Regions from separate parts of the Sphingobium sp. TomMM15 genome, predicted to be linked through region 2. Evidence: riboswitches for the same ligand, from Rfam matches in the RefSeq annotation. Region 2 holds a riboswitch; the other holds the start of a gene.
The links. Region 2 has a riboswitch for cobalamin ahead of ACZ51H_RS15900 (cobalamin biosynthesis protein CobG). Riboswitches for the same ligand answer to the same signal wherever they lie in the genome.

Region 1: it holds a riboswitch for cobalamin, as region 2 does, so the genes downstream of both, ACZ51H_RS00500 (TonB-dependent receptor plug domain-containing protein) here and ACZ51H_RS15900 (cobalamin biosynthesis protein CobG) in region 2, are expected to answer to the same signal.

The regions. Positions count from the first base shown of each region.
Region 1 is NZ_AP027314.1:98,177-102,590, forward strand. It holds gene cobA (uroporphyrinogen-III C-methyltransferase) at 1-540, shown strand, start outside; gene mobA (molybdenum cofactor guanylyltransferase) at 741-1,274, opposite strand; cobalamin riboswitch at 1,336-1,560, shown strand; gene ACZ51H_RS00500 (TonB-dependent receptor plug domain-containing protein) at 1,732-3,591, shown strand; gene ACZ51H_RS00505 (ABC transporter substrate-binding protein) at 3,628-4,414, opposite strand, start outside.
Region 2 is NZ_AP027315.1:684,662-689,075, forward strand. It holds gene ACZ51H_RS15895 (precorrin-8X methylmutase) at 1-581, opposite strand, end outside; gene ACZ51H_RS15900 (cobalamin biosynthesis protein CobG) at 581-1,636, opposite strand; cobalamin riboswitch at 1,856-2,079, opposite strand; gene ACZ51H_RS15905 (alpha/beta fold hydrolase) at 2,211-3,065, shown strand; gene bluB (5,6-dimethylbenzimidazole synthase) at 3,176-3,814, opposite strand; gene cobO (cob(I)yrinic acid a,c-diamide adenosyltransferase) at 3,814-4,414, opposite strand, start outside.

The DNA of each region.
Region 1 (4,414 bases), on a different replicon from region 2:
GCCGCCGCCAAAGCAGGCAAGCGCGTCGTGCGCCTCAAGGGGGGCGATCCCTCGGTATTCGGCCGCTCATCCGAAGAGATGGAGCATCTCGCCGCCGACGGCATCCGCTTCCATATCTGCCCCGGCATCACCACGGCAAGCGCTGCTGCCGCAAGCGGCAGCGCCTCGCTCACCCTGCGCGGCAAGGCGCGCGGCCTGACGCTGGTGACCGCGCATCTCAAAGCCAGTGAACCGCTCAAGCTCGACTGGGAGGCGCTCGCCCGTCCCGGCGGCACGCTTGGCATCTATATGGGCCGCGCCGCCGCCGGAGAGATCAGCCGCCAGCTGATCGCCGCAGGCCGCGATCCCGAAACGCCGGTGATGGTGGCGGTCAACGTCTCGCTCCCCACCGAACGCCTGATCCGCGGCAAGCTGTCCGCGCTTGCCTTTCTGGTCGCCACGATCAGCGACGAAGACCCGACCCTGCTGCTGATCGGCGAAGCGGTGGCGGGAACGTCCATGCCTGTAGGGGTTGCAGCTAGCGTCGCTCTACAGGTTTGAACTTGCCCTCCACATCTTTGCCTTGAGCCTGTCGATGCCGCTGCCTTAGTTGGAAGGAAGGTAAGGGGTTTCGGCAGGCTCAGACCGGTGGAGCCCGTGGGCTTGCGGTTGTAATGATGTAACTTCGTGCTCCTGCGAAGGCAGGAGCCCATTTGCGGCCGTGAGAACTGGGCTCCTGCCTGCGCAGGAGCACGGAGTGGTTAGTTCTTTGGCAATCCGGCAATATCCTGCGGTCGATTTATATTCGGCAGGACGATGTCCGCCCGCTCCACGATCCGCGCGCCGATCCGCTCCAGCCAACCATATATCGACCGGCTATTCTCCTCAGCCAGATGAGCATCCATTTCATCCGCAAGCCCGGCAGGCCAGAACCCCGCCATTTGCTGCCCCTTCAACACTGCAGCGCCTTCTCCCGTCAGCGCCTCCACCAGCGCCGCCGGATAGACCGGCATGTCGCATCCCGTCGTCAGCACCGCCTCATAGCCTTCGCTCCGCGCATGATGCAGCGCCGCATTCAGCCCGCCCAGCGGCCCCATGTCCGGCGCGGGCCGATCGGATAGGCTGGTCAGCCCCTCGACCGTCCGTCCGCATACCACCACCGCCTCAACGTGGGGCGCGATTGCCGCCACCGCATGCTCCATCAGAGTCCGCCCGTCCGGCATCAGCGCCATCGCCTTGTCGCTCCCGAACCGGCTGGATCGCCCGCCCGCCAATACCGCGCCCAGCAATCGCATTATCCACTCCTTGGCAGAACCCTCAACTTCCCCTATGGCGCGCGGCGTGAGCGGGCAACTGTTCACGACAGATCGCGCCGGAAAGGGAATGCGGTGCGGACGGGATCACCGTCCAACTCCGCGGCTGTCCCTGCAACTGTAAGCGGCGAGCGCGATGCACAGGGAAACCCGCAAGCCTTCAAAGGGGAAGGCGAGGGGGACCAGCCACTGGACCAAAAGTCCGGGAAGGCGTGCATCACCGCGACGACCCGCGAGCCAGGAAACCTACCGGCGCATGGTCGCTCTTGCCTTGGGTCCAGGGATAGGTCCGGGCACGGTGTTTTCCGTCTGAGCGACGAAGCGGCGCAGGGCCGCATCGGTGCGCGTGACGGGGCTGGCGTCTCTTCTTCCCGCGCATCGGCCGCTTATGCGGCAGGCCCTGGGCTCATGTCGCATGGCGCTCAGGGAAGACAGACATATGATCAGGACCGGAATTTCACTGCTGGCGCTCCTCGCCGCCACCCCCGCTCTCGCCGAAGATTCGGGCGAGATCGTCGTCACCGCGCTCGGCATTGAGCAACCCACCGATGAAGTCGGGCAGGCGGTGACCGTGATCGATGAAAAGACGATCGAAACGCGCCAGAATGTCAGCGTCGTGGACCTGCTGATCACCACCCCCGGCATCCGCTTCAACCGCACCGGCAGCCTGGGCAACGTCACCAGCGTGTCGGTGCGTGGCGCCGAAACGACGCAGACGCTGGTGCTGATCGACGGCGTGAAGGTCAACGACCCGAGCGGCATCGGCGATCAATATGATTTCGGCAATTTGCTTGTCGGCAACATCCGCCGGATCGAGGTGCTGCGCGGTTCCAACTCCATTGCCTATGGCAGCCAGGCGATCGGCGGCGTCGTCAACATCATGACCGGTATCCCAAGCGAAGGGTTCGGCGGCAAGGCGTCGGTCGATTATGGCTATGCCGATACGCTGAATGCGAAGGCGGATGTATCGGGCACCAGCGGCATATTGTCGGGCGGCGTGGGCCTCGCCTATTTCCGCACCGATGGCATCTCCGCTGTCTCTTCCGATTTTGGTGGCGCGGAAAAGGATGGCTATGAAAATATCACTGGCAATGCCCGGCTGAAGATCGCCTTCACCGATGATCTGAGCCTCGACCTGCGCGGCTATTATATCAACGGCGATCTCGACTATGACAGCTTCTTTGGCAGGCCGGCCGACAGCCCCGACGTCGCGAAGTCCAATCAATATATCGGCTATGCGGGCGTGAATTTGGCGCTGTTCGACGGCAAGCTGACCAACCGGGCGGCCGTTACCTGGTATCAGCAGGATCGCGATTATTATTTCGTGCGCGGCAACGCCCCGGACTTCGGCTATTCCGGGACGAACCTGCGCTTCGAATATGAAGGCGTCTATCAGCCCATCGATGACGTGAAGCTGCTGCTCGGCTATGAACATGAGCGGCCCGATTATGAGTTTTTCGGCTTCGGTTCGCAGGAAAGCCACCGCGCCAACATCGACAGCATCTATGCGCTGGCCGTGGTAAAGCCGGTAGCGGGCCTGTCCATGACAGCAGGGGTGCGTCATGACGATCACAGCCAGTTCGGCGGCGCGACGACGTTCGGCGCGAACGCCAACTACACGCCCAATGGTGGCGCGACCAATTTCCGCCTGAGCTACGGGGAGGGCTTCAAGGCGCCGTCGCTCTATCAGCTTTACGATACATTCAGCGGCAATCCGGACCTGAAGCCCGAGCGTTCGAAGAGCTACGACATCGGCTTCGACCAGAATCTGGGGAGCGACCGGGCGGTGCTGTCCGTCACCGGATTCTGGCGCGACACGCGGGACCAGCTGAATTACGACAATACGACCTTCACCTATGGCAATCTGGATCGCACCCGCGCCAAGGGCGTGGAAACGACGCTGACGCTGCGTCCGGTCGATGCACTGACCTTCACCGCCGCCTATAGCTATGTCGATGCGCGTGATCGTTCGCCGGGCAGCGCGGCCTTTGGCGAGCGCCTGCTGCGCCGCGCCGCTAACGCCGTCAGCGCATCGGTCGATTATGCCTGGTCCTTCGGCCTGTCGACCGGGGCGACCGTGACGATGGTCAGCGACAGCGTCGATCTCGACCCCGTGACCCGCAACCGGGTGCAGATTGACGGCTATGCGGTAACGGATATCCGCGCCTCCTTCCCAATCACGGAAAGGCTCGAAATCTACGGCCGCATCGACAATTTGTTCGATCAGGAATACGCCACCGCCTATGGTTATGGCACCTACGGCCGGTCGGCCTATGGCGGCGTGCGTGTCCGCTTCTGACGGTAGAAGGTGAAGGGGGTGGGCGACCGCCCCCCTTCATCGCCGGGGCGCGGCCTTTGGCTGCGTCCTGCCTTTGCTTGCGGCGTCCGCCTGCGTCACGATGCTGCGCGCGGCCTGCACATAAGCGGGGCCGCCGCACACCGTCCAGGCTTGCGGCACGCGGATGCGGGGGATGGATCGCAGCACCGGGTGGTGCAGCATCTCCGTCCCCTGATCGACGACCTTTTCGCTGCCTTCCTCCACGATCAGATAATCGGGCCTGGCCGCGATCATCTCCTCCAGCGGCACCTGCGCCAGCGCTGGCTTGCCAAGCTTTGCTGCCAGATTGGTGAGGCCCGCGCGCCGGATCAACTCATCGACCAAAGTTCCGGTCCCGGTCATATAGCCGCGCCGCTGATAATAGGCAGCCACGCCGCCGCGCCGGGACCGGGGCAGGGCGGCGAGGTCGCGCTCCATGCCCGCGATCATCGCCTCGCCCCGCGCGGGATGGCCGACAATGGCCGCCACCTGCCGGATCTGTCCCCTGATCGCCGCGAAGCTGTCCGCGCTCGCCAGCCCCAGCTTGCGCCATCGCCCGTCCGGCGCGCTGACAACGCCGCCAGTGCCATCGGGAAAGCCGATCACCAAATCGGGACGCAGCGCCAATACCTCTTCGGCCGGACGTTTCAGTACCGGAAAACGCCGCGCCTTGGCGATCGCCGCCGACAGTTCCGGATCATGCCCATAGGGACTCAGAGCCGCGATCTGCCCCGGATCGGCGAGCGCCAGCACATATTGGTCGGAACAGGTGTTGAGCGACACGATATGCTTGGGCGGCACGGGG
Region 2 (4,414 bases):
CTGCCGCCCAGCCGCCCTTCGACGATGCAGCAGGGCACCGGCTGCGCCTCCCACAGCGCCGCCTTGGACTCCGCCGCGCCGACGAAACCGACCGGGCAGCCGATAATTGCCGCCGGGCGCGGGCATGCCGGGTCTTCCAGCATGTTGAGCAGGTGGAAAAGCGCCGTCGGGGCATTGCCGATCGCCACCACCGCTCCCGCCAGATGAGGCCGCCACAGCTCCAGCGCCGCTGCCGACCGCGTGTTCGCCATCGACCGGGCAAGATCGGGCACTTGCGGCTTGTTCAGGGTGCAGAGGATCGAATTGCCAGCAGGCAATCGCGCGCGCGTAATCCCTTCCGACACCATCCGCGCATCACACAGGATCGGCGCGCCCGCCTCCAGCGCCGCGATCGTGCCTGTCGCAAAGCCCGGCGAAAAGCGGATATGCGGCGCGAGTCCGACCATTCCAGCGGCATGGATCATGCGCACGGCAACCCGCTCTTCCTCTGCCGCAAAGCGGTCGAGCGTCGCCTCCGCCCGGATCATGCGGAAGGATTGGCGATAGATTTCCGCGCCGTCGGTTTCATAGAGATGCGGCATCAATGGGCTCCGAAAAGGACAAGTATCTGATCGGGTGACAGGCCCGTTTGCAGCGGCGGCGCACCCGCGCGCGCATTGCGGCCAAGGTCGAAGCGCCCGTCACGCCCGGTGAGGACCACCGCCGCCTGCGCCGGTCGGGCGCAGCCCTTTGCGCAGCCCGAGACATGAAGCCCCCGAATATGCGGCGCGAGCCGGGCGGCCAGATCACGCGTGGCGACGCTCGCCTGCGGGCAGGCTGGCGCACCGGGGCAGCAATCGGTCGAAAGGCGCGGATCGGCTGGGTCATCGGACGGCGCGTCGCTGCCTTCCAGCACCAGCCCCCGCCAAGGGGTGAGCCGCACCGCCTCCACGCCGTCCGCCATCACGGCAAGCAGCGCAGGCGCCTCGATCCTGCCAAAGGGCGCCGCATGGAAAGGGCCGGGCGCAGCGGTCAGGGCGGCGGCGCAAGGCCGGGTGGGGGCAGGAGCTTTAGTTGTTACATCAGGCAGCGGTGCTGAATGCCGCGCCATTCGTCCTGCCTGTGCGCCACCGCTGGCCACGAACCAACGGGCAAGGCGGATCAACCCCTCGGCCGCGTCCTCTGCACTCACGCTCATGCCATGCGCGCGGCCGTCAGCGCGCAGGATCAGCGTGCCGCTCGTCCCTCTTTCGATCCGAAAATCAGCCGGAACATCGCTCAACACCGGTGCTGGTCCCGCATCGATCGCAAAGCCGACCTTCGCGGGCAGCTCGGGCAGCTCGTCCATGCGCGCGATCAAGGCGCCGGCTATGACAGAGCTGTCATCACCCGGTCGCCAGTCCGGATTGATCAGCACCGGCACCTGCCCGTCCCGCTGCCCATCGGCATCTGCCAACCCCAGCGCGACGAGCCTCTCCATCAGCGCGCCATGGCTCGCTTGCGGCACGCCCCTGATTTGCAAGGCGGCGCGATTAGTGAGGTCGATATGCCCATTGCCCAGCGCGAGGGCGGCTTCGCACAACCCCACAGTCTGTGCGCGGGTCATCCGGCCCAGCGCCGGGCGCACCCGGACCAACAGCCCGTCGCCCGCCATCATCGGCCGCCATGCTGTCGGGCACCAGCCGCGCACGCCAGCTCGCGCTGCGTCACACCGCATCAGCTCCTGCATTGCTCCTGCACTCCCCGCACCAGCGCCACAACACACGGACGGCACGCACAGGCAGGCGGACAGGCCGCACGCCTGCACGGCCGTAGCCGCACGAAATTCGTCGCTCAAACGGAGAACCGAGCCGTGACCATCCCCTGGATCATGGCAAGAGCGACCTTTGCTCCGGCAGGTCTCCTGGCTTGCGGGTCACAGCTTGGCATGGGGCCTTCCCGGATCGCTCCAGTGGCTGGCCGCCCCATTACCAGGGTCGGCCGGTCCATGCCTCGCTCGCCGCTCACAGTTGCAGGGACAGCCACGGATTAGGGAGGAACCCTCCCGCACCGCGTTCCCATTTAAGCCCCTTGCGGGGCACCGGCGCGATCGATGAACCGGGACGAACCCGGCTCGATCCGCTTCATAAGGGGGATGCAGGCGAAAGGGAAGTAGCCAAGGACCGCTTCCTTGCGTCAACCCAATGTCACCGCTACGCCTTCATCAACGATTGTAGAATGGAGAGGAAAAAATGAGCGATTTCAACTTCGAAGCGACCAGCCGCTTCCTGGAAACGGACAAGGGACGGCTCCATTATCATGAAGCCGGATCAGGTCCCGCGCTGCTGCTGCTCCACGGGTCCGGCCCCGGCGTGACCGGCTGGGCGAATTTTCAGGGTAACCTGCCCTTCTTCTCCCAGCATTTCCGCGCCATCATCCTGGACGCGCCCGGCTATGGGAAGAGCGATCCTGTGGATGGCGATCCCGTCGGCGTGGCTCGCGACGCTGTTGTCGCCCTGATGGACGGCCTTGGCATCGACCGCGCCCATGTGGTCGGCAACAGCTATGGCGGCATCGTGGGCGGTCACCTCGCCGCTTCGCATCCCGATCGCGTGCTGCGCTACATCACGATTGGCGGGATCGGCTTCAACATCACCTCGACCTTCCCCAATGAAGGGCTGACCCGCCTCGTCGATTTCATCGAGGACCCGAAGCGGGAAAACATCATCGCGTGGCTCGAATCCATGGTCTACGACAAATCGATCATCACCGACGAACTGATCGACATGCGTTACAAGGCGGCACTGGAGCCGGTGACGATGGAAAGCAGCCGCAAAATGTACACGCGCGCCGCGCTCGGTTTCATCGCCCAGTCGATGAGCGGGCCGGGCGTATCTCAGCGTATCGATTATCTGGGCAGGATTCAGGCGCCCACGCTGATCATGTGGGGCCGCGATGACAAGGTCAGCCCGCTCGACGGCGCGCTGTTGCCCATGCGCATCATCCCCAATGCGGAGTTGCATGTATTTCCGCGCTGCGGCCACTGGACGATGATCGAGCATAAGGACCGATTTGAAGCGCTGGCTCTGGATTTCTTGCGGGGGTGAGAGAGTTACCTTTTCCCCGTTCGGGCTGAGCCTGTCGAAGCCCTTCACTTTATCTCGAAGAAGTGGAGCCCTTCGACAAGCTCAGGGCGAACGGAGGAGTGCCGGACTCGTTACCGCCGCACCACCACCGAATGCCAATCCGTGCGCTCTTCCCAGCCCCGGCGCTCCAGTTCCGGCACATCTTCCTCGCTCACCGGCCGTCCAAGACACAGCAACCCTAGGCATTCCCAGCCCGTCGGAATGTCCAGCATCGCGTCCACGCCTTCGGGCTGCATGATCGACACCCACCCCATCCCGATCCGCCGTGTCTGCGCCGCCAGCCAGAGCGTATGGACCGCCATCACACAGCTATAGCGCCGCGCCTCGGGCATGGTGACAGCGCCCAGATGATGGCCGGTTTCCGTCCCATCGTCGCAATAGACGGCGAACAGCACCGGCGCCTCACGCAGCCCATGAAGTTTCAGGCTGCGATAGAGCCGGTCCTGATCCCCATCATATTCCTTGCCCGCTTCCCTGACTTGGCGGTCGACATGGCACGCCAGCCCCTCGCGCAACTCCGCCGTCTCGATCCGCACAAAGCGCCAAGGCTGAGACAGGCCGACGGACGGCGCGCGATGCGCCATGCTCAACAGCCATTCGACATCCGCTTCGTCGATCGGGTCGGTCCTGAAATGGCGAATGTCCCGCCGCGCTCGCACCAGCGCCTCGAACTGCGCGCTGTCGATCGGGGTGATAGCGGGTCCGCTCATCAAAATTCGATCCCTGCCTGCGCCTTCACGCCGCTGCGGAAGGGGTGTTTGACCAGCGTCATTTCCGTCACGAGATCGGCCGCCTCGACCAGAGCCTCGGGCGCGTTGCGGCCAGTGATGATGACATGCTTCATCTCGTCCCTGCTCGCCACGGCCTCAAGCACCTCATCAACGGGCAGATAGTCGTAGCGCAGGACGATATTAAGCTCATCTGCCAGCACCATATCATAGGCGGGATCAGCGATCATCCGCTTTACCTCGTCCCACGCTTCACGGGCGAGCGCAATGTCGCGGGTCTTGTCCTGCGTGTTCCAGGTAAAGCCTTCGCCCATCGGCTTGAATATGACATTATCCGGGAACGCATCGAACACCACTTTTTCTCCGGTGGTCATCGCGCCCTTCACGAACTGGACGACGCCAACCTTCTTGCCATGACCGATGGCGCGCACGACCATACCTAGTGCAGCGGTGGTCTTGCCCTTGCCCTTGCCGGTATGAACGATCAGCAGGCCCTTTTCCTGCGTCTTGGTCGCCATGATCTTGTCATGGGCGGCCTGCTTCTTCTTCATCTTTTCGGCATGTTGTTCGGGCGTGCGTTCG